Regions from separate parts of the Bradyrhizobium sp. HKCCYLRH3099 genome, predicted to be linked through region 2. Evidence: predicted binding sites of a transcription regulator. Region 2 holds the regulator's gene; each other region holds the start of a gene.
The links. Region 2 encodes HrcA, which represses chaperone genes, less so after heat shock. Its sites were predicted from a motif close to GTTAGCACTCNCNNNNNGNGAGTGCTAAC; they were not measured.
Positions count from the first base shown of each region.

Region 1: a site for HrcA is predicted at 2,537-2,565, ahead of groES (co-chaperone GroES). Genes of this name have one in related genera too.
Region 3: a site for HrcA is predicted at 1,208-1,236, ahead of groES (co-chaperone GroES). Genes of this name have one in related genera too.
Region 4: a site for HrcA is predicted at 4,232-4,260, ahead of groES (co-chaperone GroES). Genes of this name have one in related genera too.

Region 1 is NZ_JBNPTW010000001.1:583,518-590,955, reverse strand. It holds gene groL (chaperonin GroEL) at 387-2,027, opposite strand; gene groES (co-chaperone GroES) at 2,179-2,493, opposite strand; gene ACQR1Y_RS02800 (usg protein) at 2,875-3,159, shown strand; gene ACQR1Y_RS02795 (cupin) at 3,786-4,391, shown strand; gene ACQR1Y_RS02790 (acyltransferase family protein) at 4,550-6,625, shown strand; gene ACQR1Y_RS02785 (NupC/NupG family nucleoside CNT transporter) at 6,563-7,438, opposite strand, start outside.
Region 2 is NZ_JBNPTW010000009.1:35,926-43,363, reverse strand. It holds gene ACQR1Y_RS18590 (penicillin-binding protein activator) at 269-1,468, shown strand; gene hemW (radical SAM family heme chaperone HemW) at 1,481-2,638, opposite strand; gene rdgB (RdgB/HAM1 family non-canonical purine NTP pyrophosphatase) at 2,625-3,269, opposite strand; gene rph (ribonuclease PH) at 3,266-3,979, opposite strand; gene hrcA (heat-inducible transcriptional repressor HrcA) at 4,144-5,232, shown strand; gene grpE (nucleotide exchange factor GrpE) at 5,364-5,984, shown strand; gene ACQR1Y_RS18560 (hypothetical protein) at 6,095-7,030, opposite strand.
Region 3 is NZ_JBNPTW010000008.1:224,395-231,832, reverse strand. It holds gene groL (chaperonin GroEL) at 1-693, opposite strand, end outside; gene groES (co-chaperone GroES) at 816-1,112, opposite strand; gene ACQR1Y_RS18240 (hypothetical protein) at 1,440-1,949, shown strand; gene ACQR1Y_RS18235 (protein phosphatase CheZ) at 2,281-3,060, opposite strand; gene ACQR1Y_RS18230 (L,D-transpeptidase family protein) at 3,368-4,156, shown strand; gene ACQR1Y_RS18225 (DUF2076 domain-containing protein) at 4,241-5,056, opposite strand; gene ACQR1Y_RS18220 (ChbG/HpnK family deacetylase) at 5,243-6,085, opposite strand; gene ACQR1Y_RS18215 (glycosyltransferase family 2 protein) at 6,082-7,122, opposite strand; gene hisG (ATP phosphoribosyltransferase) at 7,194-7,438, opposite strand, start outside.
Region 4 is NZ_JBNPTW010000013.1:179,741-187,178, reverse strand. It holds gene ACQR1Y_RS23420 (alpha/beta fold hydrolase) at 73-909, shown strand; gene ACQR1Y_RS23415 (SDR family oxidoreductase) at 936-1,682, shown strand; gene ACQR1Y_RS23410 (diguanylate cyclase domain-containing protein) at 1,690-2,907, opposite strand; gene ACQR1Y_RS23405 (trypsin-like peptidase domain-containing protein) at 3,058-4,155, opposite strand; gene groES (co-chaperone GroES) at 4,376-4,690, shown strand; gene groL (chaperonin GroEL) at 4,732-6,351, shown strand; gene ACQR1Y_RS23390 (hypothetical protein) at 6,616-6,846, shown strand; gene ACQR1Y_RS23385 (Hsp20 family protein) at 7,067-7,438, shown strand, end outside.

The DNA.
Region 1 (7,438 bases), on a different contig from region 2:
CACGACGACGTTCAATGCCGATGTTGTCCTAGGCATTATGCCGGTCGTTCTCAAGTCGATGGAATGGTGGTGCGTTCCAACACCGATTCCCTTGTAAAATAGTGTGGTCATTCAATGATGTTCCGCGACCAATTCCTAGATCAAATATTATTCATTCGGCACGGGTTCCGCGGTCAATACGACAGCCGTGGTACATGTCAAATTGTGCCAAGGACCACAACGCTTTGTATTTAGAAGTCAATTTTCTAGAATAGATATGTTGCGAATGAGCAACAGTGGGCAAAAATTACTCTCTACCGCGTGCCGATCCTGTCGCAATCGTGCGGATATAAAAGAAAGGCCCCTGGCGAAATATACCAGGGGCCCTCTTTACGAGGAGGCCGGACTTAGAAGTCCATGCCGCCCATGCCGCCGCCCGGAGGCATCGCGGGGCCGCCGGCGTTCTTCTTCGGCAGCTCGGCGACCATCGCCTCGGTGGTGATCAGGAGGCTCGCCACGGAGGCGGCGTTCTGGATCGCGGTGCGCACGACCTTGGTCGGGTCGATGATGCCCTTGGACACCATGTTCACGTAGTCGCCGGACTGCGAGTCGAAGCCGTAGGCATACTGCTCCTTCTCGAGGATCTTGCCGACGATGACCGAGCCGTCCTCGCCCGCGTTGATGGCGATCTGGCGGGCCGGAGCGGAGAGCGCCTTGCGGACGATCTCGACGCCGGTCTTCTGGTCCTCGTTCTTGGTGCGGACACCCTTGAGCTGCTCAGAGGCACGGAGCAGGGCGACGCCGCCGCCCGGCAGGATGCCTTCCTCGACAGCCGCGCGGGTCGCATGCATCGCGTCATCCACGCGATCCTTGCGCTCCTTGACCTCGACCTCGGTCGCGCCGCCGACGCGGATCACCGCGACGCCGCCGGCGAGCTTGGCCAGACGCTCCTGCAGCTTCTCACGGTCGTAGTCCGAGGTGGTCTCCTCGATCTGCGCCTTGATCTGCGCCACGCGCGCCTCGATGTCGGCCTTCTTGCCGGCACCGTTGACGATCGTGGTGTTCTCCTTGTCGATCATCACCTTCTTGGCGCGGCCGAGCATGGAGAGGTTGACGTTCTCGAGCTTGATGCCGAGGTCTTCCGAGATCGCCTGACCGCCGGTCAGGATCGCGATGTCCTGCAGCATGGCCTTGCGGCGGTCGCCGAAGCCCGGCGCCTTGACGGCAGCGACCTTCAGGCCGCCACGCAGACGGTTCACGACGAGCGTAGCCAGAGCCTCGCCCTCGACGTCCTCGGCGACGATGACCAGCGGCTTGCCGGTCTGCACCACCGCCTCGAGCAGCGGCAGCAGCTCGTTCAGCGACGACAGCTTCTTCTCGTTGATGAGGATGTAGGCGTCGTCCATCTCAACGCGCATCTTGTCGGCGTTGGTGACGAAGTAGGGCGAGATGTAGCCGCGGTCGAACTGCATGCCCTCGACGACGTCGAGCTCGGTCTCGAGCGACTTGGCTTCCTCGACCGTGATCACACCCTCGTTGCCGACCTTCTTCATGGCGTCGGCGAGGAACTTGCCGATCTCGGAGTCGCCGTTGGCGGAGATGGTGCCGACCTGGGCGATCTCGTCGTTCGACGTGACCTTCTTGGAATTCTTGACGAGATCGGCGACGACCGCTTCGACCGCGAGGTCGATGCCGCGCTTCAGATCCATCGGGTTCATGCCGGCGGCAACCGCCTTGGCGCCCTCGCGCACGATGGCCTGGGCCAGCACGGTCGCGGTGGTGGTGCCGTCGCCAGCCGCGTCAGCGGACTTCGAGGCGACTTCGCGCACCATCTGCGCGCCCATGTTCTCGAACTTGTCGTCGAGCTCGATCTCCTTGGCGACGGTGACGCCGTCCTTGGTGATGCGCGGCGCGCCGAACGACTTGTCGAGGACGACGTTGCGGCCCTTCGGACCGAGCGTGACCTTCACGGCATTGGCGAGAATGTCCACGCCGCGCAGCATGCGGTCGCGGGCTTCGACGCCGAACTTTACGTCTTTCGCTGACATATTGGGTTTCCCTGAGTTTTGATCGAGGTCCTCGTCCTGAGGAGCCCGCGCACGTCGCGGGCGTCTCGAAGGACGAGATGAGGAGGTGGTTGGGGCCTCATCCTTCGAGACGCCGGCTGCGCCGGCTCCTCAGGATGAGGATCGACAGCGCTTAAGCGGCCTTCTTCTTGGCGCCGGCGTCGGTGATGACGCCCATGATGTCGCTTTCCTTCATGATCAGCAGCTCCTGGCCGTCGATCTTGACCTCGGTGCCCGACCACTTGCCGAACAGCACGCGATCACCGACCTGGACGTCGAGCGGGACCAGCTTGCCGCTCTCGTCGCGGGCGCCGGGGCCCACCGCGATCACTTCGCCCTGCGAGGGCTTTTCCTTGGCCGAGTCGGGGATGATGATGCCGCCAGCGGTCTTCTCTTCGGCGTCGATGCGCTTGACCACGACGCGGTCGTGAAGCGGACGGAAAGCCATACAGTCCTCCTAAGCAATTGAAGCGATTGTCAGTTTCTGGAGATTTGGCAGTCGATGCCGGCGAGTGCCAGCACGCGGCCTGGATTTAGGGGAGAGTTTCCAGCCGGGCAAGGCCTTGTAGCAGAAAAATTAGCAGTCAACTGCGCGCTCTGCCAAAGCGTTCCTATAGCGTTAACACGAGCGGAACGAAACGCGAAACACCGTATTAGCACCTGGGCTAAGTGGCTGCTAATGCAGCATTTTTCAACATACCGTTAAACATTTAAGCTTGAGATGGGTTGAGGACATGCGTCACATTTCTTTTGCAGTGAGCGCATCTTTGCCGGGTGGCTCCATCCCGGTTGGCCACGCGGACATGCGCTCCAGAAACGGAGGGTTGGCATGGTGTCGAGGGTTGAGGTTTCCGAGGACTTTCGGAAACAGGTGCTGGGTTATGGGCTGACGACCGCGCAGATCCTGTATCGGATGCCGGACCATCGCTCGCTGCTGCAGACCTATGTCTGGCAGAACTACGACCTGTTCCCGAAATTTCCGGCGCTGCAGGATTTCCTGGCGTTCTGGCAGGAGAAGATCGAGGGCCCGCTTCACTCGGTCACGGTGGCGCATTCGAAGCTGATCAAGCCGGCCGAACTGCGCGCCGTTGACGGCGTGTTCCGGCTGCATTGAGCTGAAGGTCACTGCAGCATCTCCACCCACCGCTGTGATTCCGGGGCGCGCGTCGCGCGAGCCCGGAATCCATTGGGCGGCAGAACGCGCGGAGGAATGGATTCCGGGCTCGTGCTACGCACGCCCCGGAATGACGACCTTTATTGGAGACGCTGCTGAGTCTCTCCAATCCTTATCGCCCTTGCGACGAGGTTCCCAGTTCGTAGCCCTGCAGTAGCCCAGGTCGCCGCCCCATCACCGCTGTCATTCCGGGGCGCGCGTCGCGCGAGCCCGGAATCCATTGGGCGGCAGAACGCGCGGAGGAATGGATTCCGGGCTCGTGCTACGCACGCCCCGGAATGACGACCTTTATTGGAGACGCTGCTGAGTCTCTCCAATCCTTATCGCCCTTGCGACGAGGTTCCCAGTTCGTAGCCCTGCAGTAGCCCAGGTCGCCGCCCCATCACCGCTGTCATTCCGGGGCGCGCGTCGCGCGAGCCCGGAATCCATTGGGCGGCAGAACGCGCGGAGGAATGGATTCCGGGCTCGTGCTTCGCACGCCCCGGAATGACGACTTTTGTTGGAGAAGCTGCTGAGGTTCGACAACATGTGCTACCCTCGCTGCGAGGACTCGCAGGGAGAGCACCATGGCCAGCAAGAGCCGTACGACGAAATCAGTAACACGCGCCGCTGCCAAGGCTGCGGCGCTGAAGATCAGCAAGGGCAGCAAGGCGACGGTGAAGACGTCCGCCAAGCCCGGTGTGAAGACCATCGCGAAGACGCCCGCCAAGCCGGGCAGGGCGGCTGCGCCATCGGCACGCAAGGCGCTCGTGAGCCAGGGCAGGTCGGCGCCCGCGCCGCGGCGGCCGAAGCAGAAGGTCGCGATCTCTCACCACCGCGAGGAAGACTTCAAGGCCGACGGCCTGCGCGCCTATGCGCATTACCGCGACCTCGGCATCGCGGACGCGACGCATGGCCTCGCCCGCGCGCATGTCATCCGCATGCTGCCGCCGTGCAACCCGCAGGAGGTCTCCAAGCTGCACACCCATGCCGTCGACTTCCAGATGGTCTATGTGCTCAAGGGCTGGGTGAAGAGCTACCTCGAAGGCGTCGGCGAGACGCTGATGAAGGAGGGCAGCTGCTGGACCCAGCCGCCGAAGATCCGGCACATGATCCTCGACTATTCCGATGACGTCGAGCTGCTCGAGGTGATCCTGCCGGCCGATTTCAAAACGGTCGAACTCTCGACCTAAAGCCGACAGAAACGGATGGAAACATTCGCGCGCGGTGGGCGGCGGTCCGATCGCGCGTGTGTGTTGACGTCCAGTCTCGCGTCATCGGGGATGGACGGGCCGGCGACCGGTCGGAGTGCCGTGTTCAGCGCCGGCTTGCGGAAGGCGTATCTGTTCCGTTGCCGTCCTATGTCGTCCAGTTTCGTCCGACCGCAACGTTTGCGCCGCGCAGGCTCGTCGCGCTGCGGCCCGGCATGGGCGAGGCGAGCGCGAGCTCGGCTGTCGCGCATCGCGAGGACATCGACTGGCTGCGCGCGATCGCGGTGCTCGCCGTCATCGGCTTCCATTTCGAGGCGCCGGGCATCTTCGGTGGCTTCGTCGGCGTCGACATCTTCTTCGTCATCTCGGGCTATCTGATCACCGGCATCATCACCGCGGAGATCGCGCAGGGACGTTTCTCGTTTGCGCGCTTCTACGAGCGGCGGATCCGGCGGCTGCTGCCGGCGCTCTATGCGATGGTGGCGTTTGCAGCGCTCCCGGCCGCGGACATGCTGAGTTCGGAGCTGGCCGAATTCTTCCGCGCCGCCGCCGCCGTCGTCACCTTCACATCGAACATCTTTTTCTGGCTGCAGTCGGGCTATTTCGACCATTCAGCGATCGAGAAGCCGCTGCTCCACACGTGGTCGCTGGCGGTCGAGGAGCAGTTCTATCTGGTGCTGCCTGTCGTCGTCTGGTCGGTGCTGATGATGGCGCGGAGACGCCGATACGTTCTGCCCATCATCCTGGCGCTGCTCGCGGCCGCGTCTTTCACGCTCAGTCTGATGCTGATGCGCGACAACGCACCGGCCGCCGCGTTCTTCCTCAGCCCGTTCAGGGCCTGGGAATTTCTGCTCGGTAGCCTCGTGGCTGTCGCGGGGCTGCCGGCGCCGCGGTCCGGCGCGATGCGGATGGCGGCACGCGGGCTGGCACTGCTGCTGATGGCGATCCCGATCCTGTCGCTGCGGCCCGGTCCAGGCTTTCCAGGTTTGAACGCGCTGGCGCCGTGCCTCGGCGCCGCGCTGTTCCTGTGGAGCGGGACGGGGAGCGTCGCCGTTGCGCGCAGCCCGCTGTCGCCGCTGACCGTGCTGTCCCTCATCGGCCGCATCTCGTACTCGCTGTACCTCTGGCACTGGCCGCTATTCGTGTTCGCGCGCCTCGCCAAGCCGGGACTTGCGCTGGACGGCTGGGAGCGGGCGGCCTTGTTCGTGCTGACGCTCGGTGTCTCCGCGCTGTCGTGGCGCTTCATCGAGCAGCCGTTTCGCACGCGGCAGTTCGCGCCGACGCCGCGCGCGGCCTTCGGTCTTGCGGCGCTTGCCAGCGTGCTGCTGCTGGCCGGCAGCGGCATGGGGCTGATGCGCAGCGGGTCGGTGCCGGATGCGGATCGCAGGGCGCAGCGTCTCGACGCCTACAACGCCTATGACATGAAGCCGGTCTATCGCTACGGCTCCTGCTTCACGACGCCTGATGGCCGGGTGCCCGAGGAGTGCCTGCGCGTGGTGCCGGGCAAGATCAACGTCCTGCTCTGGGGCGACAGTTTTGCGGCGCATGCCTATCACGGGCTGGCGGCCAGCGTTGATCCGCTTGAGGTCAACATCATGCAGGCGAGCCAGCCGACCTGCATGCCGACCTTTAGCGCGGAGACGCAAGGCGCCCCGGCCTGCCGCGCCTTTGCGCGCCAGATGCGCGACGGCATCGGCGCGCTTCGGCCAGATCTCGTGGTGATGGCGGCGGACTGGCTCGAGGATGCCCGCCCGCCGCGCTTTGCCGGCATGGTGCGCGACCTCCGGCTGACCTTGGCCCGCCTCAGCGAGGCCGGCATTCCCGTGGTGCTGCTCGGCCCGCCCGTGCAGTTTCGCGCCCGGCTGCCGGCGATGCTGGCGCGAGCGACTTTGCGCGGCGTCACGCCTGATCCTGCGGCGTTCGTTCGCCCGGATGTCTTCGTCCTGGACCAGGCGATGCAGGCGGCCCTGCCGAGCGGCGAGGGCCTGTCCTACGTCTCGATCCTCTCGGCGGTCTGCGAGCAGCGCGCTTGTCCGCTCACCGCTGGCGACGTGCCGCTGTCGTTCGACCATGCGCATCTGACCGCTGAGGGATCGGTGCACGTCATGGCCAAGGTCGCGCCGCTCTTTCTGCCGCGGACGATGCTGTCAGGCTCAATTCAGCAGGCCGACGATCGCGCCCATCAGGCAGGTGGTGAGGGTGCCCGAAACGATTGATTTCAGGCCGAGCGCGTTGATCTCGTCGCGCCTGGTCGGCGCCATCGTGCCGAGGCCGCCGATCATGATGCCGAGGCTTGCGAAATTGGCGAAGCCGCACATCGCATACAGCATGATCAATCGCGCGCGCGGATCGAGCGCCGTGGCGTCGAGCTTGGCCAGCTCGACATAGGCGATCAGCTCGTTGAGCACCGTCTTGGTGCCCATCAGGCTGCCGGCGGTGACGGCTTCTGACCACGGCAGACCCATCAGCCAGCACACCGGCGCCATCACGAGGCCGAGCAGCCGTTGCAGCGAGATCGGCGCACCGCCGATCGCGGGGAGCAGCGACAGGATGGCGTTGGCGAGAGATACCAGCGCGACCAGCACCAGCAGCAGTGCGACGATGTTCATCAAGAGCTCGAGCCCGGCACTGGTGCCCTTGACGATGGCATCCATGGTCGATGAGGCCTGCATGTCGGGATCGGCGAGCGCACCGCCGGTGAGCTGCTTGGAGGTCTCCGGCACCATGATCAGGCTGATCAGGATCGAGGCGGGGGCACCGAGCACCGAGGCGATGACGAAATGCGCGGCGGCATCGGGAATGAGCGGGGCGAGCAATGTGGCGTACAGCACCAGCACCGTGCCAGCGATGCCGGCCATGCCGCCGGTCATCACCAGGAACAATTCGCTGCGCGTCATCTGCGCCAGGTACGGCCGGATGAACAGCGGCGCTTCGACCATGCCGAGGAAGACGTTCGCCGCCGTGGAGAGGCCGACGGCGCCGCCGACGCCGAGCGTGCGCTCGAGCAGCCAGGCCATGCCGCGCACCAG
Region 2 (7,438 bases):
AATGCCATAAGGGAACGATCGGGCGGGCGGGTCGAAGTTCCCGGCCGCGCATGCCGTTCATCGCAGCTTCAAGTTCGAACCCGCACAAATCCGGTGTTGCGTGAGAGCAGGGGATAGCGCGTGCAAAACGCCGAATTGATCCGCCGTGTGGCGCTGACAGCCTTTTGTTTTGCTTAACTATTCGTCGACAATATGAGTGAATCAGCACGGCCTGGGGGGCGTGCGTTTGGGGAACTTCTGGCCGTAACAGGCCGAACGAAGAGATGCCATGGTGGGCCCGCGTGATCCCAACTCTCTCCGTCCGGGACCCCATGGGGTTGCCCGGCGAACGGCGCTGGGTCTGATCCTGGGCGCGCCGATCCTGTCGGCGTGCTCGAGCGTGCAGAACCCCTTCGAGCAGGCGACGGCGCCCGCCGGCCCGCCGCAGCAGCCGGCGGTGGCCGGCAACGGTCAGGTCAAGGTCGGTCTGATCCTGCCGCTGTCGGCGTCCGGCAATGCCGGCGTCGCGGCGCAGTCGATGAAGAACGCCGCCGAGATGGCGCTCGCCGAGTTTCAGAATCCCAACATCCAGCTTCTGATCAAGGACGATGCCGGCAGCCAGCCGGGTGCGCAGCAAGGCGCCCAGCAGGCCTCCGACGAGGGCGCCGAAATCATCCTGGGTCCGCTGTTCGCCGGATCAGTCCCCGCGGTGGCCCAGGTGGCGCGAACCCGCAACATCTCCGTGATCGCCTTCTCGACCGATTCGAGCGTCGCCGGGCGGGGCGTCTATCTGCTCAGCTTCCTGCCGGAATCCGATGCGACGCGGATCGTCGACTACTCCGCCGGCGTGGGCAAGCGCTCCTTCGCGGCGCTGCTGCCCGACAATGCCTATGGCACCGTGGTCGAAGGCGCGTTCAAGACCGCCGTCAGCCGGCGCGGCGGACGCATCGTGGCGTTCGAGAAGTATTCCGGCGATCGGACCGGGCCGGCGCGCACCGTCGCACAGGCGCTCGGCGGCGCCGATGCGTTGCTGCTCGCCGATGACGGCGAATCGGTTGCGGCCACCGCCGATGCGCTGACCGCGGCCGGCGCGAACCTGCGCAACATTCAGCTGCTCGGCACCGGGCTGTGGGACAATCCGCGCGTCTATGCCAGCGCCAGTCTGCAAGGCGGCCTCTATGCCGCGCCGGACCCGTCCGGATTCCGCGCCTTCGCCGGGCGATACCGCACGCGCTTCGGCGGCGACCCCGTGCGCACGGCGACATTGGCCTATGACGCGGTGGCGCTGGTCGCCGCGCTGGCCCGCACCCAAGGCGCGCAGCGTTTCGCACCGGATGTGCTGACCAATGCCTCCGGCTTCGCCGGCATCGACGGGCTGTTTCGCTTCCGCAGCGACGGCACCAATGAGCGCGGACTCGCCGTGATGCGCGTCGCCTCGGGTGGTGGTCAGGCCATCGCCGGCGCACCCAAGAGCTTCAGCGCCACTTGAGAGAGTGCGCCGTCAGGCCGCGAGATCGGCGACGACGGCGTCGAGCACCGGGAAGCCGTCCTGGGTGACGCGCAGCCGTCCGTCCGGCTCGACCGCGATGGCGCCCTCCTCGCGCAGCAGCGCAATGCGGCGCGGATCGAGTGTGCGGCCTGAGATCGCGGCATAGCGCTGGGGATCGATACCTTCGCGCAGGCGCAGCCCCATCAGCAGGAATTCGTCGGCGCGCTCCTCGCTGTTGAGGAGGTCGTCGGTCATCACGCCGTGCCCGTTGGATTCGACCCGCATCAGCCAGGCCTCCGGCCGCTTGTCGGTCGCGGTCGCGTGCCTCAGACCGTCGATGTCGAGCCGCCCATGCGCGCCCGGGCCGATGCCGGCATATTCCTGGCCGCGCCAGTAGACCAAATTGTGCCGGCACTCCGCGCCAGGCCGCGCGTGATTAGAGATCTCGTAGGCCGGCAGCCCATGGCGCGCGCAGACCTCCTGCGTGACGTCATACAGCGTCCGCGCGAGCCCTTCGTCCGGCGTCTTCAGCTTGCCGGCGGCGTGCAGCCCGAAGAACGGCGTGCCCTCTTCGATCGTGAGCTGATAGAGCGACAGATGCTCGGCCGCCTCGCCGATCGCGCGGTTCAGCTCCTCGGTCCACATCGCTGGCGTCTGGTCAGGCCGCGCGTAGATGAGATCGAACGAATAGCGGTCGAACGCGCCGCGTGCGATGGCGACGGCCTTCATCGCCTCTTCGGCCGTGTGCAGGCGTCCCAGCATCTTCAGCGACGCATCGTCCATCGCCTGGACGCCGAGCGAGACGCGGTTGACGCCGGCTGCGCGGTAGCCCGCAAAGCGCGTCGCCTCGACGCTGGTCGGGTTGGCCTCCAGCGACACCTCGACGTCAGCGGCGACGCGCCAGTGCTTGCCGATCGCATCGAGAATGGCGCCGACCGTCTGCGGCTGCATCAGCGACGGCGTGCCGCCGCCGAGAAAGATCGAGGTGACGGTGCGTGGTCCGGTCCGCGCCGCCGTGGTCGCGATCTCCCGGGCGAAGGCGCGCGCGAAGCGGTCCTGGTCGATGGCGGCATGCCGGACGTGGCTGTTGAAGTCGCAATACGGACATTTCGACAGGCAGAACGGCCAGTGCACATAGACGCCGAACGCTTCGCTGTCAGCGCTGCTCAAGACAGATCTCCGCGAGTTTCACGAAGGCGCGGGCACGGTGCGACAGGCCAAGGCCCAGCGGCGGCAGGCCGTGCTTCTCGATGCTCGTCATCTCGCCGAAGGTCCGGTCATGTCCTTCGGGCAGGAACATCGGGTCATAGCCGAAACCGGCAGTGCCGCGGGGCGGCCAGACCAGGGTGCCGTCCACCCGCGCCTCGACCTCCTCGACGTGTCCGTCCGGCCAGGCGACGCACAGCGCCGAGACGAAATGCGCGGTGCGCTTGTCGGCGGTGACAGCGCCGCGCTCCTGCAGCAGGCGCTCGATCTGCGCCATCGCCGCGGCGAAATCCTTGGTCGGTCCGGCCCAGCGCGCGGAATAGATGCCCGGCGCGCCGTCGAGCCCATGGACGACGATCCCGGAATCGTCGGCGAAGGCCGGCAGCTGGGCGGCCTCGGCCGCGGCCACCGCCTTGATGCGGGCGTTCGCCTGGAAGGTGTCGCCAGTCTCCTCGGGTTCGCCGAGCCCGAGTTCGCCCGCCGAGACGGCCTCCACGCCATAGGGCGCCAGCAACTCGCGCATCTCGACGAGCTTGCCGGAATTATGGGTCGCAATGACGATGCGGCCAGTGATCGGGCGGTGTGGGCTGCTCACGCGACCGCCATCTTCTGCAGGTCGACCAGGCGGGCGACGCCCTTGCGGGCCAGCGCCATCAGCGCCAGGAACTCGGCTTCCGTGAACGGGGTCTTCTCGGCCGTGCCCTGCACCTCGATGATGCGGCCGTCGCCGGTCATGACGAAATTGGCGTCGGTCTCGGCCTCGGAATCCTCGGCATAGTCGAGGTCGAGCACCGGCGTGCCGTTGTAGATGCCACAGGAGATCGCGGCGACGTTGGCGCGCAGCACCTCGGCCTTGAGCATGTTCCGCGTCTTCATCCATTTGATGCAGTCGGCCAGCGCCACCCAGGCGCCGGTGATCGAGGCGGTGCGGGTGCCGCCGTCGGCCTGCAGCACGTCGCAATCGACCGTGATCTGGCGTTCGCCGAGGGCCTCCAGGTCGATCGCGGTGCGCAGCGAGCGGCCGATCAGGCGCTGGATCTCCACGGTGCGGCCGGTCTGCTTGCCGGCCGAGGCCTCGCGGCGGGTCCGTTCGGAGGTGGCGCGCGGCAGCATGCCGTATTCGGCCGTGATCCAGCCCCGGCCCTGCCCCTTGAGCCACGGCGGCAGCCGGTCCTCCAGGGTGGCGGTGACCAGCACATGGGTGTCGCCGAATTTCACCAGGCAGGAGCCTTCGGCGTATTTGACGACGCCGCGTTCCAGGCTCACGGGCCGCAATTCATCCGGTGCACGGCGGCTCGGCCGCATGGGTTCTCTCCGTGAATGGAAGGCGCAAGGGGTGTTGATCGGCCTTGTAGGAGCCGGGGCGGGACGCGGCAAGGGCTTATCGGGCCGCGGGGCGCGACCCATGACCCGCTTGCCACCGAGCCGCCGCATCGACACATTAGAGCGAGCTGGGAGGAGAGCTTCTGGTGGCCCACCACGATCCGATCAACCTGATGACACCGCCCGCCGGCCTGGCGCAGCTCAACGAGCGCTCGCGCGAGATCTTCAAGCAGATCGTCGAGAGCTATCTGGCGACCGGCGAGCCGGTCGGCTCGCGCAACATCTCGCGGCTGATCGCCGTTCCCCTGTCGCCGGCCTCCGTGCGCAACGTGATGGCCGATCTCGAACAGCTCGGCCTGATCTATGCCCCGCATACCTCGGCCGGGCGGCTGCCGACGGAAGCGGGGCTGCGCTTCTTCGTCGACGCCCTGATGCAGGTCGGCGACATGACCGAGGCCGAGCGGCAGTCGATCCAGAGTCAGCTCGCCGCCGTCGGCCGGGCGCAATCGGTCGAGGCGGCGCTGGACGAGGCGCTGACGCGGCTGTCGGGCCTCACGCGTGCTGCCGCCGTGGTGCTCACCGCAAAATCCAACACCCGGCTCAAGCACATCGAGTTCGTGCGCCTGGAGCCCGAGCGCGCGCTGGTCGTGCTGGTCGGCGAGGATGGGCAGGTCGAGAACCGCGTGCTGGCGCTGCCCCCCGGCGTGCCGTCGTCGGCGCTGACCGAGGCGTCGAACTTCCTCAATGCGCGGATCCGCGGGCGCACGCTGGCCGAGGCCCGTCTCGAACTCGAGACGGCACTGGCGGCCGATCGCGCCGAACTCGATCAGCTGACGCAGAAGGTGATCGCGGCCGGTGTCGCGAGCTGGTCCGGCGGCGACAGCGACGAACGCCAGCTCATCGTGCGCGGTCATGCCAATCTGCTCGAGGATCTGCATGCGCTCGATGATCTCGAGCGTGTGCGCAGGCTGTTCGACGATCTCGAGACCAAGCGCGGTGTCGTCGATCTGCTCGGGCGCGCAGAAAGCGCCGACGGCGTCCGCATCTTCATCGGTTCGGAGAACAAGCTGTTCTCGCTGTCGGGCTCGTCCACGATCGTCTCGCCCTATTCGGATGCAACGGGCCGTATCGTCGGCGTACTCGGCGTCATCGGTCCGACCCGGCTGAACTACGCCCGCGTGATTCCGACCGTCGATTATGCGGCGCGGCTCGTCAGTCGCCTGTTCGGTGGTTGAAACGTAACATGGTTAACCCGTCCGGCGCGGCGCAAGACCCCGCCGCTCGACCCCGCGCTTGATTTTCGCGGCTCAAAGCACGATATCCCGCCCGACATCCCCAAACCGCCGAACTTGCGAGAAGTCTGTCCATGACCGATCCCGACCTGCACAAGAATGATCCGGAAAACCCGGCGCAGGCCAGCGAACCCGTCGTCTCGAAACCCTACATCATGCCCGACGATCCCGAGACCGGCTCGGCCGAGGCCCTCGCCAAGGAAGCCGCCGACGCGCGGGACAAGATGCTGCGCACGCTGGCGGAGATGGAAAATCTGCGCAAGCGCACCGCACGTGAGGTCGCCGACGCGCGCATGTACGGCATCACCGGCTTCGCGCGCGACGTGCTCGATATCGCCGACAATCTGCAGCGTGCGCTCGATGCCGTGCCGGCCGAGACCCGCGAAAATGCCGATGCGGGCCTGAAGGCACTGATCGAGGGCGTCGAGCTCACCGAGCGCTCGCTGCTCAACACGCTGGAGAAGAACGGCGTCAAGAAGTTCGACCCGACGGGCCAGAAGTTCGACCCGAACTTCCAGCAGGCGATGTACGAGGTGCCGGATCCATCCGTGCCGTCGGGCACCGTGGTGCAGGTCGTGCAGGCCGGCTTCATGATCGGCGAGCGCGTGCTGCGCCCGGCCCTGGTCGGCGTGTCCAAGGGCGGCGCGAAGGCCGCGCCCGCGGCGAGCAACGATCAGTCGAATAGCGCAGCCTGAGTTTGAACGAGCGGTCCACGCGCGGACTGCTCCATGCAAAAACGCAAAAAAGCCACCGGCGGTACCGGTGGCTTTTTCGTTTACTGGAGCTCCGATGAGCTTGGACCCGCTCAGCCCCTCGGCTGGATGCCGTCGCGCACGGCGCGGAAGCGCGGGAAGGCGGCCGACCACTGGTCGCGCGGCGCGCTGCCGATGATCCGCAAGGTGCTCGGGCCGCTGAAGCGCAGCCACTGCACCACGGTCACCGGCGTATTGTCCTTGCCGCTGACCGCATCGATACGGGTCTCATAGGCCGGCAGGCCGTCGATGCGGATCGGCTCGGACATCGTGATTCGCGCCTCACGGACGCCGGGAATCGTGGTGGCCGCCTGCTGCGCGACGCGGGCGCGGTCGCCCGCTTCGGGCGCGACGCCGGCGACCAGCCCGATCACCACGAAGGGCGCGGCCTCGAAACCCTTCTCCTCGTCGCTGTCGCCGAGGATCAGCGCGCCCGGTCCGAGCGTGCGAACGGTCTTGAAGCCGGAGAGCTCGGTGACCTTGAACGGCATGATCCCAAGCTGCTCGTCGACCGGCACGTCCTTGCGGACCACGGCCGAGGCAAACATCTGGCGCACGGCGTCGTCGGTGTAGATCTTGCTCGCCGTTTCCGGCACCTGCACCGCGACATAGCCGGAGAAGCCGCTGCCGGGCAGGATCATCGAATAGCGCCGCACCGGCGTCGCGCCGTCGCGCCCGTTCTCGACCGTGTAGTAGGCGGTGCCCGCCGATGTCTCGATGCTCTCCGGCTTGATGTTGCCAGTGCCGCCGGGATTGGCGGTAAAGGCGTTCTTCACCTCGCCATAGGCGGCCGCCGGCAACTCGGTCAGCAGCACCTTCACGCTCTGGTCCTCGGTTTCGAAGCCGGAAAAATTCTTGGCCTTGCCGAGGCCGACCAGCGGCGCAAGCCCGATGCGCACACCGGGCGGGAAGATGGCATCCGCAGCCAGCGCCGGTCGCAGCAGCGAGATCGAGACCAGCGCCACGGCGAGAAGTCGGAAGAGCGTCATGAGGAAACTGCCTCGTTCAATGGACCAGTTCGACGGCCGCCATCCCCCGGTCACGACCATCCTCGAAAGAGACGCCTTTTAGCGGGTTTGCCGCGCCGGGGACAGGTCGGCAGGGTGCGACGTGAAGTTCCGGCCTAGCATCGTGATCGATCCGCGCTCGATTATGGCTTTGCTAAGGATGTTTGACGGTGCCGGAGGCCGGCGGCTTGGCGGCCGCGATTGGTGTCTGGCGCATCATTTCGCGGCACGTCCGGGCCATCCGCCAGCCTGCCTGGAAGTCTTGCATGGAAGTCTTGGGCCCGTCGTCTGACCTCCGCCGGTGGCGACGATCCGGACGCGGGAGAATCCGCGGTTTTTTCCGCGCGCCCGAGCCTCCTCCGGTCCTTGCGGGTGCCTCCCCCCCTCCTA
Region 3 (7,438 bases), on a different contig from region 2:
CTGCAGGCCCGACAGCTTCTTCTCGTGCAGCAGCACGTAGACGTCGTCGAGCTCGGCGGTCATCTTCTCGGCGTTGGTCACGAAGTACGGGCTGAGGTAGCCGCGGTCGAACTTCATGCCTTCGACGATGTCGACCTCGGTCTCGAGCGACTTGTTTTCCTCGACCGTGATCACGCCCTCGTTGCCGACCTTCTGCATCGCCTGGGCGATCATCTTGCCGATCGCGGCGTCGCCGTTGGCGGAGATGGTGCCGACCTGGGCGACCTCGGCGGAGGAGGCGACCGGCTTGGCGCGCTTCTCGATGTCCTTGATGACGGCGGCCACCGCGGTGTCGATGCCGCGCTTGAGGTCCATCGGGTTCATTCCGGCGGCAACCGCCTTGGCGCCCTCACGGACGATGGCCTGGGCGAGCACGGTCGCGGTGGTGGTGCCGTCGCCGGCCAGGTCGTTGGTCTTGGATGCGACCTCGCGCAGCATCTGCGCGCCCATGTTCTCGAACTTGTCCTCGAGCTCGATCTCCTTGGCGACGGTGACACCGTCCTTGGTGATGCGGGGAGCGCCGAAGCTCTTCTCGATGACGACGTTGCGGCCCTTCGGGCCGAGCGTCACCTTGACGGCGTTGGCGAGAATGTCGACGCCGCGCAGCATCCGGTCGCGCGCGTCGCCAGAGAATTTGACGTCCTTGGCTGCCATTTGAAATCTCTCCTGGAGTGGACCCCGACGGCCAGGGGCGTGATCGCCTGCCTGTCGCCTGAACGAGGTTGAACAACGCTAGTTGCCCCGGGCGGCTTGGCGCCGCCCCGGGCGGATCGGGATCAGGCGACGACGCCCATGATGTCGGACTCCTTCATGATGAGGAGCTCCTCGCCGTCCAGCTTGACCTCGGTGCCGGACCACTTGCCGAACAGCACGCGGTCGCCGACCTTGACGTCGAGCGGGGTCAGCTTGCCGTTCTCGTCGCGGCCGCCCGGGCCGACGGCGACGACTTCACCCTGCGAGGGCTTTTCCTTGGCGGAGTCCGGAATGATGATGCCGCCCTTGGTCTTCTCTTCGGCGTCGATGCGCTTAACCACGACGCGGTCGTGCAGGGGACGAAACTTCGATTTGGCCATGACAGGTCCCTTTGCGGGTGCTTTGGTACGGTGATTGTCTGGATTTCTGAATCCGGCCACATTTGGCGCCCAGGTGGGGCCACGTGACTCGGGGCTTTAGCAATCATGCCCTCCGAGTGCTAAAGGCCATCGCCGGAATATGGCTTGGCGCTGTTCCTGTCAAGCAAGGGGCACCGGTTAAGCGCTTGTTCAGGCTGTTAGGGGGATGCTGTCGCGGGCCAGACATGTTAGTGGAGCGGCGTCGTCATCCGACGTCATTGCTCTGATGCGCGTTTTGCGCTTGGTTGCCGGACGGGGCAGCCATGATCTTGTTCCTAAGGGGATGCCATGACGAGTTCACGGTGCGCGCGGCCGGTTGCCAATCTCGCAATCGCAGCGGCGCTCACAACGCTTCTGGGAGCATGCGGGGGCGGTTTCAACCTCTCGCCTTCCAGTCCCGCGCCTCCGGAGGTCGCCGTGGAGCCTGAGGTTCCGGCGACGATTCGCGCGGAGGATCTGGTGGGCAAGTGGGGCCTCGCCGCCTACAACAATCCCAACGACCGCGCGCGGACCGAGAAGATGGCGCTGGCACAGTGCAAGCAGCCCTATGTGATCGGTGCCGGCACGTCGGGCGGTGTCGTGATGCATCTGGCCGACCAGGCGACCCCGCAGGAGCTGCGCCTGAAGGGCTCGGCCGGCGGCAAGAACTACATCGGTCCGGCCGGCCCTCCCGGCGGCGAGCAGGATCGCGAAGTCGTCTCGTTCGACGGACGGGTGCTGATCACCCGCTTCGTCGACAAGGACGCGGCCACCCGCTACCAGACCATGGTCTATGTCCGCTGCGGACCGCGCGCCTGAGTCTTTCAGCGTCATGCGATATCCAAGAAGCGCATGATGCTCCCATTCATGACCGGGCAGAGGCTCACCGGCTGCTCGATCTCAAACTGCAGATGATGACGACGGCGGAGCTGCGATCTCAGTCTCACCCTCCCCTGGAGGGGGAGGGTGGCAGCTAGTCTCCAAGCTGCGCGCTGCGGAATAGGGCGCGTGCCCTAATCTTCCAGATTCGACTCCGCGGAAACACATCACGCCCCTGGGACCGCTTCAGCCGAACGGGACAAACGAAAAAACGCCGGCGGGAACGCCGGCGTTTTTGTTTGAGATCTCGTATTGCAGAGGCCGCGGCGGCTCAGTTGAACAGCGCGTCGATGTCGTCCTGCGAGGCGTGGCCGACATCGCCTTCCGCCTTCGGGCCGTTCAGCAGCCTGGCGTCGCCCTCGCGGGTGTCGACGATCGGCGGCACATGCGCCTTGATGGCGTCGACGCCGCCCCAGATGTCCATCATCACCACGATGTGGTGCTCGATGAACTTCATGGTGGTCATGACCTTGTTGATGCGCTGGCCGGTCAGGTCCTGGAAGTTGCAGGCCTCGAAGATCGAGACCACGCGCTCCTGGATCTCTTCGCTCAGGATCTTCTGCTGGTCGGCCGAGTCCACCTTGCCGAGCGCGCTGGCGGCCTGGTCGATGGCCTCCGCGGCCTCGAGGATCTGCTGCGTCGCCTGCTCGGTGCCGCCGACGACCGCGCCGAGCTCGCCGTTGACCTTGGCCATCTCCTCGCCGTTGAAGCTCTTGGCATGGAGGGTGGCGATCTCGCCCTTGGTGCGGTTGATCGCGTCGTGGATCAGGTCCAGCTCGACCTTGAGCTTCTCGCACTGCTCGATCTGGGCGCGGTAGGTTTCGAGCAGCGCGCGCGCCTCGGCGACCTCGCGTTGAGCCGATTCTTCAATGGCGGCGTTGGCCGTGCTGTTTCCGCCGGTGCGGATGGCGTTGGCCATCTGCGCCCGGATCGCGCGGAGCTCGTCCATGATTTCCTTGTGGTTGGGGCCGATCTCGCCGCCCACGAAGTCGGGCTCCGGCATATGGCCGACGATGGCTTCTTCGATACGGAAACGCTTGCGAACCGGCATGAGAGTGTCCCTGACCTTTTACTGCGAACAGTTCTATGCAGAGGCTATTTAACATCGCGTTCACGGCAGGAACCGCAGGGGCGCAACGTTCGCGTGTCGCTGAAACGCGCGATTAACCATGCGCCTGCGCCTTCACGCAAAAGTAACGCTAGCTGACAAATCCACGGCCATGTCCGCCGATGGTGAATCCCGGCGGCCTCCCTGTTTACCAAAGCGATCGGGTTTTGCTCTTTATTGACGATACGCGGCGGCCTGACCGGCTGTGCGCAACGAACGGCATTCAGACGAAACAGTACAGAGTACGTCGATGTTCAGATCATTCTCCACGGCGCTGCTGGCCGGCGCATGCGTCTTTGCGGCTCTGGATCGTGCCGCGGCCCAGGGATTTCAGCAGCCTGCGGTAGTCTATAACGGGCCGTCGCAGCCGGCGGCGCCGGTGCGTACCGCCTATGTCGACCGCTCGCGCATGGGCGGCGGCTTCATCGAATTCCTGTTCGGCGATCCGCAAGGAGCGCGCGGCGCACTGCCGCCGGGACAGCCGATGTACCAGCAGCAGCCGTCGTACTACGAGCCGCAGCGGCAGGCGCCCGGCCTGGTGCCGCAGCAGGGCGCGCCGGACGAGGAGGCCTATGAGCTGACGCAGCGGCCGCTCGATCCGAAATACGAGAAACAGATCGTTGACTATGACGGCAAAGAACGGCCGGGCACGATCGTCATCGATACACCCAACAAGTTCCTCTATCTGGTGCAGGGCCAGGGCAGGGCGTTGCGTTACGGGATCGGGGTCGGCCGCCCCGGCTTCACCTGGTCGGGCGTGAAGACCATTTCGGCGAAGCGCGAATGGCCGGACTGGACGCCGCCGCCGGAGATGCTGGCGCGCCGGCCCGATTTGCCGCGCCACATGGAGGGCGGTCCGCAGAACCCGCTCGGTGCGCGCGCGATGTATCTGGGCTCCTCGCTCTATCGCATCCACGGCTCCAACGAGCCCTGGACGATCGGCACCAACGTCTCGTCCGGCTGCATCCGGATGCGCAACGAGGACGTCATCGACCTCTATGGCCGGGTGAATGTCGGCGCACGGGTCATCGTGCTCTGACGCCTTTCGGCCGATGACCGGCACCAAAAAGGCCGCCCAAGAGGGCGGCCTTTTCATTGTCCGTGGCGCGGTGGTCAGCGCGCGTTACGCGTAGTTGCTGCCGCCGTCGTCATCGCCATAGCCGTCATCGGCGTCGAAATCGGCGGCGTCATTGTCGTTGCCGCTGTCGTCATAGCTCGCCTGGTCGAACAGGCCGGCCCGGCCGCCGTCGCCGCCGGAGCGGCCGATGTCGTTGAGCCCCGCGTCATTCGCCAGCGAGCCGCTGGACTGATCGCTGCCGCCCCATGGGCTGCCGCCGCCGCCACGCTCCTCGATGATGGTGGTGTCGCCGAAGGCCTGATGCTGGCCGCCGCCCATCATCGAGCGGATGCCGCCGAGCAGCAGCGAGCCGCCGACCATGCCGGCCGCCGCCGCCGCCGCCGTGCCAAGGAACGAGCCGCCGCCACCACCGCCGCCGCCGAACAGGCCGCCGCGCTGCTGGCCGTAGCCGCCCTGATCATAGGGGCCGGGCTGGCCGGGATAGCCGGGCTGGCCCTGATAGCCGGCCGGCGGCATCGCCTGGCCGCTGTTCCACACCGGGCGGTTCGGCAGCGGCGGAGGAACGTTCGGCACCGAGCCGCGGCTGCCGCCGGAGCCGAAGATGCTGTCGCGCATCGAATCGAGGAAGCCGCCCGACTGCGCCTGCGCCTGGGCGTGCTGCAGCTCCTCGATGCGGGCATTGGCGCGCTTCAGGGCCTCGTCCTGCACCAGCACGGTCTGAACCAGCGCATAGACGGCGTTGGGAGCCCGCTGCAGCGCCTGGGAGATGGCGGCGGCAGCCTCCGGATCGCGCGGCGCACTCTCCAGCTTGGCGAGCCGGTCGAACAGGTCGTCGATGAGTTGGCGTTCTTGCGGTGTCATGTGGTTCTCCTGCCGCTTGCCGGTTCCAGCGAAGCGCGGCCAACATTTGGGGGGACTTTGTGGTTCGGCCAGTCGGGCCGCGCATTAAATTTCCGTATGCGACAAAGCGTCTGCCGGGCTTGCGAACTCCATTGCGTGAAAACGCTGCCAGCTGGCATTTGTTCGTCGCCGGCCCGCCAAATCCGTTCAGGCGAGCGTCACGCCACGGCGGTCGAGCAGCGCGGGAAAGTGCTCGCCGGCCAGATAAGCGTGTTCATGCTCCCGCTGCCCGGTCAGGGGATCGAGCGCGATCAGCACGTCGTCGACGAAGCCGGGATGGCACATCACGAGGCCATGCTCGGGCAGCGCGTCAAGGAAGCCGTCCATCAACGCGCCGAAATCCGAGCCCTTGGTGAAGTCGTAGGCGCCGGCAAAAGCGGGGTTGAAGGCGATGTCGGCGCGCTGCGCATGCTTGCGGAATTGCGCGCTCAAGACGTCCAGCAGCAGCGCCTTCGGCGCTGCCAGCCGCTGCCTCAGCGGCGCGTTGCGGCCGCCCTGGCGCACCCAGGCTGATGGCGCAGCCTCCTTCACGGCGGCCAGAAAACCCTCGCGCACCTGCGGATAGAGCTGCGCATGCTGGTGACCGTCGACGAAATCGGGCGCGCGCCCGAACAGCTCCCCGAACGCAGTCAGCTGCACCATGACCTCGGCGCGGATCAGTTCGGGATCGAGCCGGCGGGTCAATCCGGCGCGCAGCAGTTTCGGAAACGGCAGGAACATGCCGCCTTCGGACGGAAGGAAATGCATCGTCAGCGGCCGGAACGGCGCGGTCAGCGTGACATGCAGGCCGATGGCGCAGCGCGGGCTGTCGGCTGCGACCTTGGTGAGCTCCTTGACCTCGTCGCGCCCGATCGCGGCGCCCACGGTCATTACCGAGGTCGCGTTCAAGCGCCCGCGCGCGATCAGGTCGCGGATGGCGCGGTTGACGCCCGGGCTGATGCCGTAGTCATCGGCGCACAGCCAGATGCGCCGGGGCGGCGCCTCGCTCATTCGGCGGCAGTCCTCTCGCCGTCGCTGCGCGCGTCGAGCGTGGCGCGCTTCTCGCTGTGCTCGGCGACGAAGTAGATCGGCCGGGCCTTCAGCTCGGACAGGATCTTGCCGATGTACTCGCCCATGATGCCGATCATGATCAGCTGCACGCCGCCGATCGTCATCAGTCCGACCATCAGCGAGGGATAGCCGGGCACCGACTTGCCGGTGGTGAAGGTCTCCCAGAGAATCGTCAGGCCGAAAAGGAAGGCGGCCGAGGCCAGCAGGATGCCGAGCAGGCTCGCGACGCGCAGCGGCGCCACCGAGAACGAGGTCAGGCCCTCGATCGACAGGCCGAGCAGGCTGGTGACGTTGAAGGTCGTGACGCCATGCGCGCGCGCCGCGGGTTCGTAGTCGACGCGGATCTGGCGGAAGCCGATCCAGCTCGCCAGGCCCTTGAAGAAGCGGTTGCGTTCGGGGAGCTGGCGAAGTGCTGCGACCGCGCGCGGCGACAGCAGGCGGAAGTCGCCGGCATCCTCGGGGATCTTCTGCCGCGCGCCCCAATTGATCAGCGCGTAGAAGCCGTGCACGGCGACGCGGCGCAGGAACGGCTCGTTGTCGCGATGCGCCTTGGCCGTGTAGACGACGTCGTAGCCGTCCTTGATCCAATGCGTGACGAGCTGCTCGACCAGCGCCGGCGGATGCTGGCCGTCGCCGTCCATGAACAGCACGGCGCCGCGGCGGGCGTGATCGAGGCCGGCCATCAGCGCCGCCTCCTTGCCGAAATTGCGCGACAGCGACACCACCTGCACGTCGAGCGCATCGGCCTGCAGGGTGCGCGCGACCGCGAGCGTGTTGTCGCGGCTGCCGTCGTCAACATAGACGAGCTCGCAGGCCAGGCCGAAGCGCTGGCGCAAGGTGCGCGCGAGATTGTTCAGCCGCTCGTGCAGCGCCGTCAGTCCCGCGCCCTCGTTGTAGACGGGGATAACGATCGACAGTCCCTGCGACGCGGCGTCGGCCGCGGTCGTGGTCAGGTCGGACACGTCAGTTCCCAGCATCGCTTTGGAGTCCTCGTTCACGGACCAACATATGGTAGCAGCCGCTGCCTGTCGCTACGATGAACGGCGATTTATGATCGCAGGAAGGCCTCGAGGCAGGCAAACAGCGGATTCTCGCGGTCGAGCACGTAGTCCAGCGAAGCCACCGACACCGTCTCGGCGCCGTGCGCCCGCAGGAAACTCCCGAGCGCGTAGATCTGCGCCGGCGGGCAGTGCAGCGTGAGCATGCCCGACGAGGTCGGGCCGCCGAACGGCGCGACGACGCCGAAGCGGTTGTGCGCCTCGGTCAGCATTGCTGCGTCGCACCCTTTGAAGC
Region 4 (7,438 bases), on a different contig from region 2:
CTCCGCCCAGGCAAAAATACCGTCGCCGCGCCCATTGTCGGGCGCCCCGCTGATCAGTGCAGGAGAGCGACGATGGCCTATGTGACGACCAACGACGGCGTCGACATTTTTTTCAAGGATTGGGGACCGAAGACGGCGCAGCCGATCGTGTTCCATCACGGCTGGCCGCTGTCCTCCGACGATTGGGACAATCAGATGCTGTTCTTCCTCGCGAACGGCTATCGCGTGATCGGGATCGACCGCCGCGGTCACGGGCGCTCGGCGCAGGTCAGCGACGGACACGACATGGACCATTATGCGGCCGACGCGGCTGCCGTGGTCGAGCACCTGGATTTGCGCGACGCCGTCCATATCGGTCATTCGACCGGCGGCGGCGAGGCGACGCGCTATGTCGCGCGTCATGGCCAGCCGCAGGGGCGTGTATCCAAGCTCGTGCTGATCGGGGCGGTGCCGCCGATCATGGTCAAGACCCCTGGCAATCCCGGGGGATTGCCGGTCGAGGTGTTCGACGGACTGCGCAAGGCGCTCGCCGACAACCGGACGCAGTTCTACACCGAGTTTCCCTCCGGCCCGTTCTACAGCTTCAACCGGCCGGGCGCGACGCCGTCGGACAGCGTCATCCATAACTGGTGGCGCCAGGGCATGATGGGCGGCGCCAAGGCCCACCACGACGGGATCAAGGCGTTCTCCGAAACCGACTTCAGCGACGATCTGTCGACCATCGACGTGCCCACCTTGGTGATGCACGGCGACGACGATCAGATCGTGCCGATCGATGCGTCCGCGCGGCTGTCGGTCAAGCTTCTGAAGCGCGGCAGGCTCAAGATCTACGAGACCTTTCCCCACGGCATGTGCACCACCCATCACGAGGTGATCAATCCGGACCTGCTTGCCTTCGTGCGGGCATGACACTCGAATTCATAGGAGGCGAAGCCATGAAGATCGTCGTTATCGGTGGCACGGGGCTGATCGGATCGAAGCTGGTGGCGCGGCTGGCCGCGCAAGGTCATGACGCGGTGCCGGCGTCACCGAAGTCCGGCGTGAACAGCGTCACGGGCGAGGGTCTCGGCCGCGCGCTGGAAGGCGCGGACGTGGTCGTCGACGTCTCGAATGCGCCCGATTTCAGCCCGGCGGCGGTGCTCGACTTCTTCGAGCGTTCGAGCCGCAACCTGGTCACCGCGGGCAAGGCCGCCGGCATCAAGCACCATGTCGCGCTGTCGATCGTCGGCACCGACAGAATGACCGACCTCGCTTATTTCCGCGCCAAGGTCGCGCAGGAGCAGGTGATCAAGACCTCGGGCCTGCCGTACACGATCGTGCGGGCGACGCAATTCTTCGAGTTCGTCCGCGGCATCGCCGATGCGGGCGCGGTCGACGGGAAGGTCGTCGTGCCCGCGGCAATGTTCCAGCCGATCGCGGCCGATGATGTCGCGGCCGCGCTTGCCGACGTGGTGTTGCGGGCGCCGCTGAATGCCACGATCGACATTGCCGGTCCCGACAAGCAGCCCTTTGCCAGCTTCGTCTCGCGACGCCTGCGGGCTGCAGGCGATGGAAGGGAGGTGGTGGCCGATCCCAAGGCCGGCTATTTCGGCGCTCTCATCGATGACCAGTCGCTGACACCGCTCGGGCAGGCCCGGCTGGGCGCGATCGATTTCGACAGCTGGCTCGCCTCGGCCGCCTAGGCCGAAATCAGGCCGCCGTCACGACCGGCCTCGTCGTGATCTGGTCGCCCGTGACCTTGCGCAGCGCTGCGAGATTGGCCTCCGCCGAGGCCAATCTCCAGCACGACTTGCCGCTCGCCTTGGCCTCATACAGCGCGGCGTCCGCCGCAAACAGCAGCGACTCCGGATCTGTGCCGTGGTCTGGCGCCGCGGCGATGCCGATGCTCATGCCGACATGAACCTGGGCGCCGTTCGGAAGGACGAAGGGCGTGGTCATCACCTCGATGATGCGATCGCCGAGCGCCAGCGCGTGATCGAGCGCGGGATCGGTGGAGAGCACGACGAACTCATCGCCGCCGATCCGGGCGATGACGTCGGACGGCGCGACGATCTCCCTGAGCGTCCGGCCGACGATCATCAGGAGCTCGTCGCCGGCGGCGTGGCCGAATGTATCGTTGACGGGCTTGAATCCGTCGAGATCGAGATAGAGGACGGCGAATCCCGGGCCGTCATGGTGCTTGCTGGCGAGCCGGCGCTGCAGCGCGTCGATCAGGCCGGCGCGATTGTTGAGTCCGGTCAGCGGATCGAGCCGGGCGCGCTCGTCGCTCTCGCTCTTGGCATGCATGACCGCGACCAGCATCTTGTTCAGGCGAAACGCCGCGCCGGTCATGGCGAGGAAATAGACCGGCATCTGCAGATACATCGCGAACAGCAGCGGCTCGTGCGAGGTGGCGACGCCGGGGATGACCGGGCCGATGCTGCACAGGATCATCGTGCCGACCAGGCGCGGCGCGCTGAAATTGCGGAAGCAGATGCCGCCGACCATGGCCGCCGAGGAGATGCAGGTGAGCGACGCGGCGATCCAGTCGCCGGACGCGAGGCTGATGCCGACACCGAAGCCGACGCTGGCGCTCCAGGCGACCGCGAGCAGGATGTGGATGTCGGTCGGGGTCGAGAGCTGCCGGCGCGCGCGGCGATAGGCTATGATCATCACGATCAGGCGTGACAGGCAGATCGCGACTTCGAGCAAGAACCAGGTGATGAAAAGGGAGGTCGGCGTGCGCAGTGCGAGCGCGGCGGCGACGGCCACCGTGTTGATGGCGCCGCCGGCGAACACCGACCAGCAGCCGTAGAGCTCGCCGGTCAAGGCGAGGCGGATGTCCGCGGACACCTCATGTCCCGGATCCGCCAGCCACCGCGTCACGCGCCAGCGTGGCAAACTGAACGCCAGCCCATCAGTCCGCATTGCACACCCTCCACCCGGGCGCACTAAGCGCGGCAGCACTTAACAGCCGTTTAGGGAGGTATCCGCGTCTCGTTCCATGCTTGATGTGCGGTAAAAATTTACTACACGTCGTGTTCGTCTCCGCCGGGGACTGAAGGTTGAAATGGCCCCTCAGCCCGACGTCCGCACCCGCGCGCGCTCCTCTGCGACGGGAGCAACTTCGACCGTCGCATTGCCGAGTGCGCGGTCGCGCTCGAACACGAGACGGACGCGCTGGCCGACCGGCGTGAGCCCGATGAGATTGCGAACCTGCGTGGCGCTGCGCACCGGCATGTCGTTGGCCTTCACGATGACGTCGCCCTTGCGCAGGCCGGCGCGCTCGGCCGGGGAGCCTGCCGCCACGTCGGCGACGCGCGCGCCGATCACCCGGCCGTCGGCGGGCGAGTCCAGGTCGAGCAGGGTGACGCCGATGCGGCCGCGATCGACCCGGCCATTGGCGACCAGCTGCTCCATCACCCGCCGCGCCATGTTGATCGGCACGGCGAAGCCGATGCCGACATTGCCGCCGCCCGGCGAGATGATCGCGGTGTTGATGCCGACCAGCTCGCCGCGCAGATTGATCAGCGCGCCGCCGGAATTGCCGGGATTGATCGCGGCATCGGTCTGGATGAAATCCTCATAGCCCTGCTTGCCGAGGCCGGTGCGGCCGAGCGCGCTGACGAGGCCGGAGGTGACGGTCTGTCCGAGGCCGAAGGGATTGCCGACCGCGATCACGAAGTCGCCGACCTCGAGCGCGTCGCTGTCGCCGAGCGCGATGGCCTTCAACTCGGTCGGGTCCTTGATCTGCAGCAGCGCGATGTCGGTGGCGGGGTCGCGGCCGACCAGGCGTGCCGAGAATTTGCGGCCGTCCTTGGTGCGGATCTGCGCGGTCGTGACGTGCTCGACGACATGATTGGCCGTCATCACATAGCCCCTTGCCGCATCGACGATGACGCCCGAGCCGGTGGCGCTGATCTGCTTCTCGACCTGCTTGGGCACGTCGAAGAAATCGCGGAACAGCGGGTCCTGGTACAGCGGATTGTCCTGCCGGACCTTGCCTTCGACCGAGATGTTGACGACGGCGGGCGTCACCTCCTTGACCAGCGGCGCGAGCGTCGGCACTCGGCCGAGCTTAAGGTCGGGGATCTGGGCGAGGGCAGGGGCTGTCAGGAGGGAGAGCACGATCGCCGGCAGTAGGACCAAAGGCCGGACACAACGCAGAAGCTGCATCGTTTTTTCCTCGACGGAAGGGGACGGTTTTTGGCGCCCGTAGAACTGGTCAGGACGGCAGCCGCGGTCAAGCCGTCCTGGCAATCGTTCCCGCCGAGTGCCAAAAATTTTTCGTGACCCTCTTGAACGAAAATCTCGGCTTTCCTAGGTCGTTGCTCGCCCGGGGGCCTCATGGGACCCGAGGCTTATGACATCGCTGATCTTGTGAAGGAGGATGTGCATGCATTTCCGTCCATTGCACGACCGCGTGCTCGTGCGCCGTATCGATGCCGAGGAGAAGACCAAGGGCGGCATCATCATTCCCGACACCGCCAAGGAGAAGCCGCAGGAGGGCGAGATCGTCGCCGCGGGCCCTGGCGCGCGGAATGAGCAGGGGCAACTCGTGCCGCTCGACGTCAAGCCCGGCGACCGCGTGCTGTTCGGCAAATGGTCGGGCACCGAGGTGAAGATCGACGGCAAGGATCTCCTGATCATGAAGGAGAGCGACCTGCTCGGCATCATCGACGCCCCCGTCGCGGCGAAGAAGGCCGCTTAATCCTCAGAACTGACAGTCATTAGAGAAAGGAGACGATGAACATGGCTGCCAAGGACGTGAAGTTTTCCACCGACGCGCGCGACCGCATGCTGCGCGGCGTCGACATCCTCGCCAATGCCGTGAAGGTCACGCTCGGTCCCAAGGGCCGCAACGTCGTGATCGAGAAATCGTTCGGCGCGCCGCGCATCACCAAGGACGGCGTGACGGTCGCCAAGGAGATCGAGCTGGAGGACAAGTTCGAGAACATGGGCGCGCAGATGGTGCGCGAAGTGGCCTCGAAGACCGCTGATCTCGCCGGCGACGGCACCACCACCGCCACCGTGCTCGCCCAGGCCATCGTCAAGGAAGGCGCGAAGTCGGTCGCCGCCGGCATGAACCCGATGGACCTCAAGCGCGGCATCGATCTGGCGGTCGACGCGATCGTGAAAGATCTCAAGGCGCACGCCAAGAAGATCACCAGCAATGACGAGATCGCGCAGGTCGGCACCATCTCTGCCAATGGTGACAGCGAGATCGGCCGCTTCCTCGCCGAGGCCATGCAGAAGGTCGGCAATGAGGGCGTGATCACGGTGGAGGAGGCCAAGAGCCTCGACACCGAGCTCGAAGTGGTCGAGGGCATGCAGTTCGACCGCGGCTATGTCTCGCCGTATTTCGTCACCAACTCCGAGAAGATGCGGGTCGAGCTCGAGGATCCCTACATCCTGATCCACGAGAAGAAGCTGTCGGGCCTGCAGACCATGCTGCCGCTGCTCGAAGCCGTCGTACAGTCCGGCAAGCCGCTCTTGATCGTCGCCGAGGACGTCGAGGGCGAGGCGCTGGCCACGCTCGTCGTCAACAAGCTGCGTGGCGGCCTGAAGATCGCGGCCGTCAAGGCGCCTGGCTTCGGCGACCGCCGCAAGGCCATGCTGGAGGACATCGCGATCCTCACCGGCGGCACGACGATCTCCGAGGATCTCGGCATCAAGCTGGAGAACGTGACCTTGTCGATGCTCGGCCGCGCCAAGAAGGTGGTGATCGACAAGGAGAACACCACGATCGTCGACGGCGCCGGCGCGAAGAAGGACATCGAGGCCCGCACGCAGCAGATCAGGCTGCAGATCGAGGAGACCACCTCCGACTACGACCGCGAGAAGCTGCAGGAGCGGCTGGCCAAGCTCGCCGGCGGCGTCGCGGTGATCCGGGTCGGCGGTGCCACCGAGGTCGAGGTCAAGGAGCGCAAGGACCGCGTCGACGACGCGCTGCACGCCACCCGCGCCGCGGTGGAGGAGGGCATCCTGCCCGGCGGCGGCGTAGCGCTCCTGCGAGCGACCAAGGTGCTCGACGGCGTCAAGACCGCGAACTCCGACCAGAAGGCCGGCGTCGACATCATCCGGCGCGCGATCCAGGTGCCGGTGCGGCAGATCGTGCAGAATGCCGGCGACGACGGCTCGCTGGTGGTCGGCAAGCTGCTGGAGAAGGATACCTATAGCTGGGGCTTCAACGCCGCGACCGGCGAGTACCAGGATCTGGTGCAGGCCGGCGTGATCGACCCGGCCAAGGTGGTTCGCACCGCGCTGCAGGATGCGGCCTCGGTCGCCTCGCTCCTGATCACCACGGAGGCGCTGGTGGCCGACAAGCCGAAGAAGGCCGAAGCCGCCGCTGCCCCGGCGATGGACTACTGATCGTGACGCCGGGGCGGACGGCAGGCCGCCGGCCCGCCCCGGCAACAAATAATCCGGACAAACAACTCATTGCCGCAGCGCTGGTCGTGGATCGGCCACAACGCGCAGCTATCAATCCCTGTCACGACCGCAATCGGTCCAGAACCGGCCACAATCGCTGCCGTGGCCGGGCGGACCGACGGTCGACGGGAGGTGTGATTGCGCGCTGTCGCGCCGCCCCGGTCTCATCAGCAGCGCAGGCAGCAAGAGCTCGCAGGGCCGATCATGCCAGCGTGGCAGTACGATCATCCGCCGCCCAACCCCACCGCGGTCATGAGCATGGGGGATCCCCGGCGTCTGACCCGCTTCCTGATCGAGAGCGAACAGCGCGTGGTGGCGCATTGCCAGGCGGTGCTGTCGCGCGGCGACATCGATCAGCGCGAGCGCGACCGCCTCGTCAGCGTGCTCCGCGAGGCGACGATGCGGTTGCAGCGGTTGTCCGCCGTCGCCGCCTGACACGCGTTTGCGCGGCGAGAAATCGCGGCAAAAAAATCCGCACGAGCCCTCTTGAATCCCGCACTGAATTTTCTAATTCGTTTGTCGCCGCTCCGGCGGCGCCGGGTGCCATCCGGGCCCGGTTGACGATCTGGGCGCTGACCGGGTGTCTGGACAGCAGAGTTCGTCCTGCATCGCTCGGCGCTCCTTGTATCCATCTTGCTCCCAGGAGGACTTGGCTATGAGGACCTACGACTTCACCCCGCTGTGGCGTTCGACGATCGGCTTCGACCGCCTGTTCGACATGCTCGACGAGACGCAGCGCGCCGTCGAGGACAACTATCCCCCGTACAACATCGAGCGGCTCGGCGACGACCGCTATCAGATCTCGCTGGCGCTGGCCGGCTTCGCCCCCGATGAGCTGTCCATTACCGCCGAGCACAATGTGCTGACGGTGGAAGGCCGCAAGACGGACAAAGAGGGCCGCGAGTACCTCTACCAGGGCATCTCGTCGCGCCCGTTCAAGCGGCAGTTCAACCTCGCCGACTATGTGCAGGTGACGTCAGCGACCTTCGACAACGGCCTGCTGCGGATCGAGCTGGTGCGCGAAATC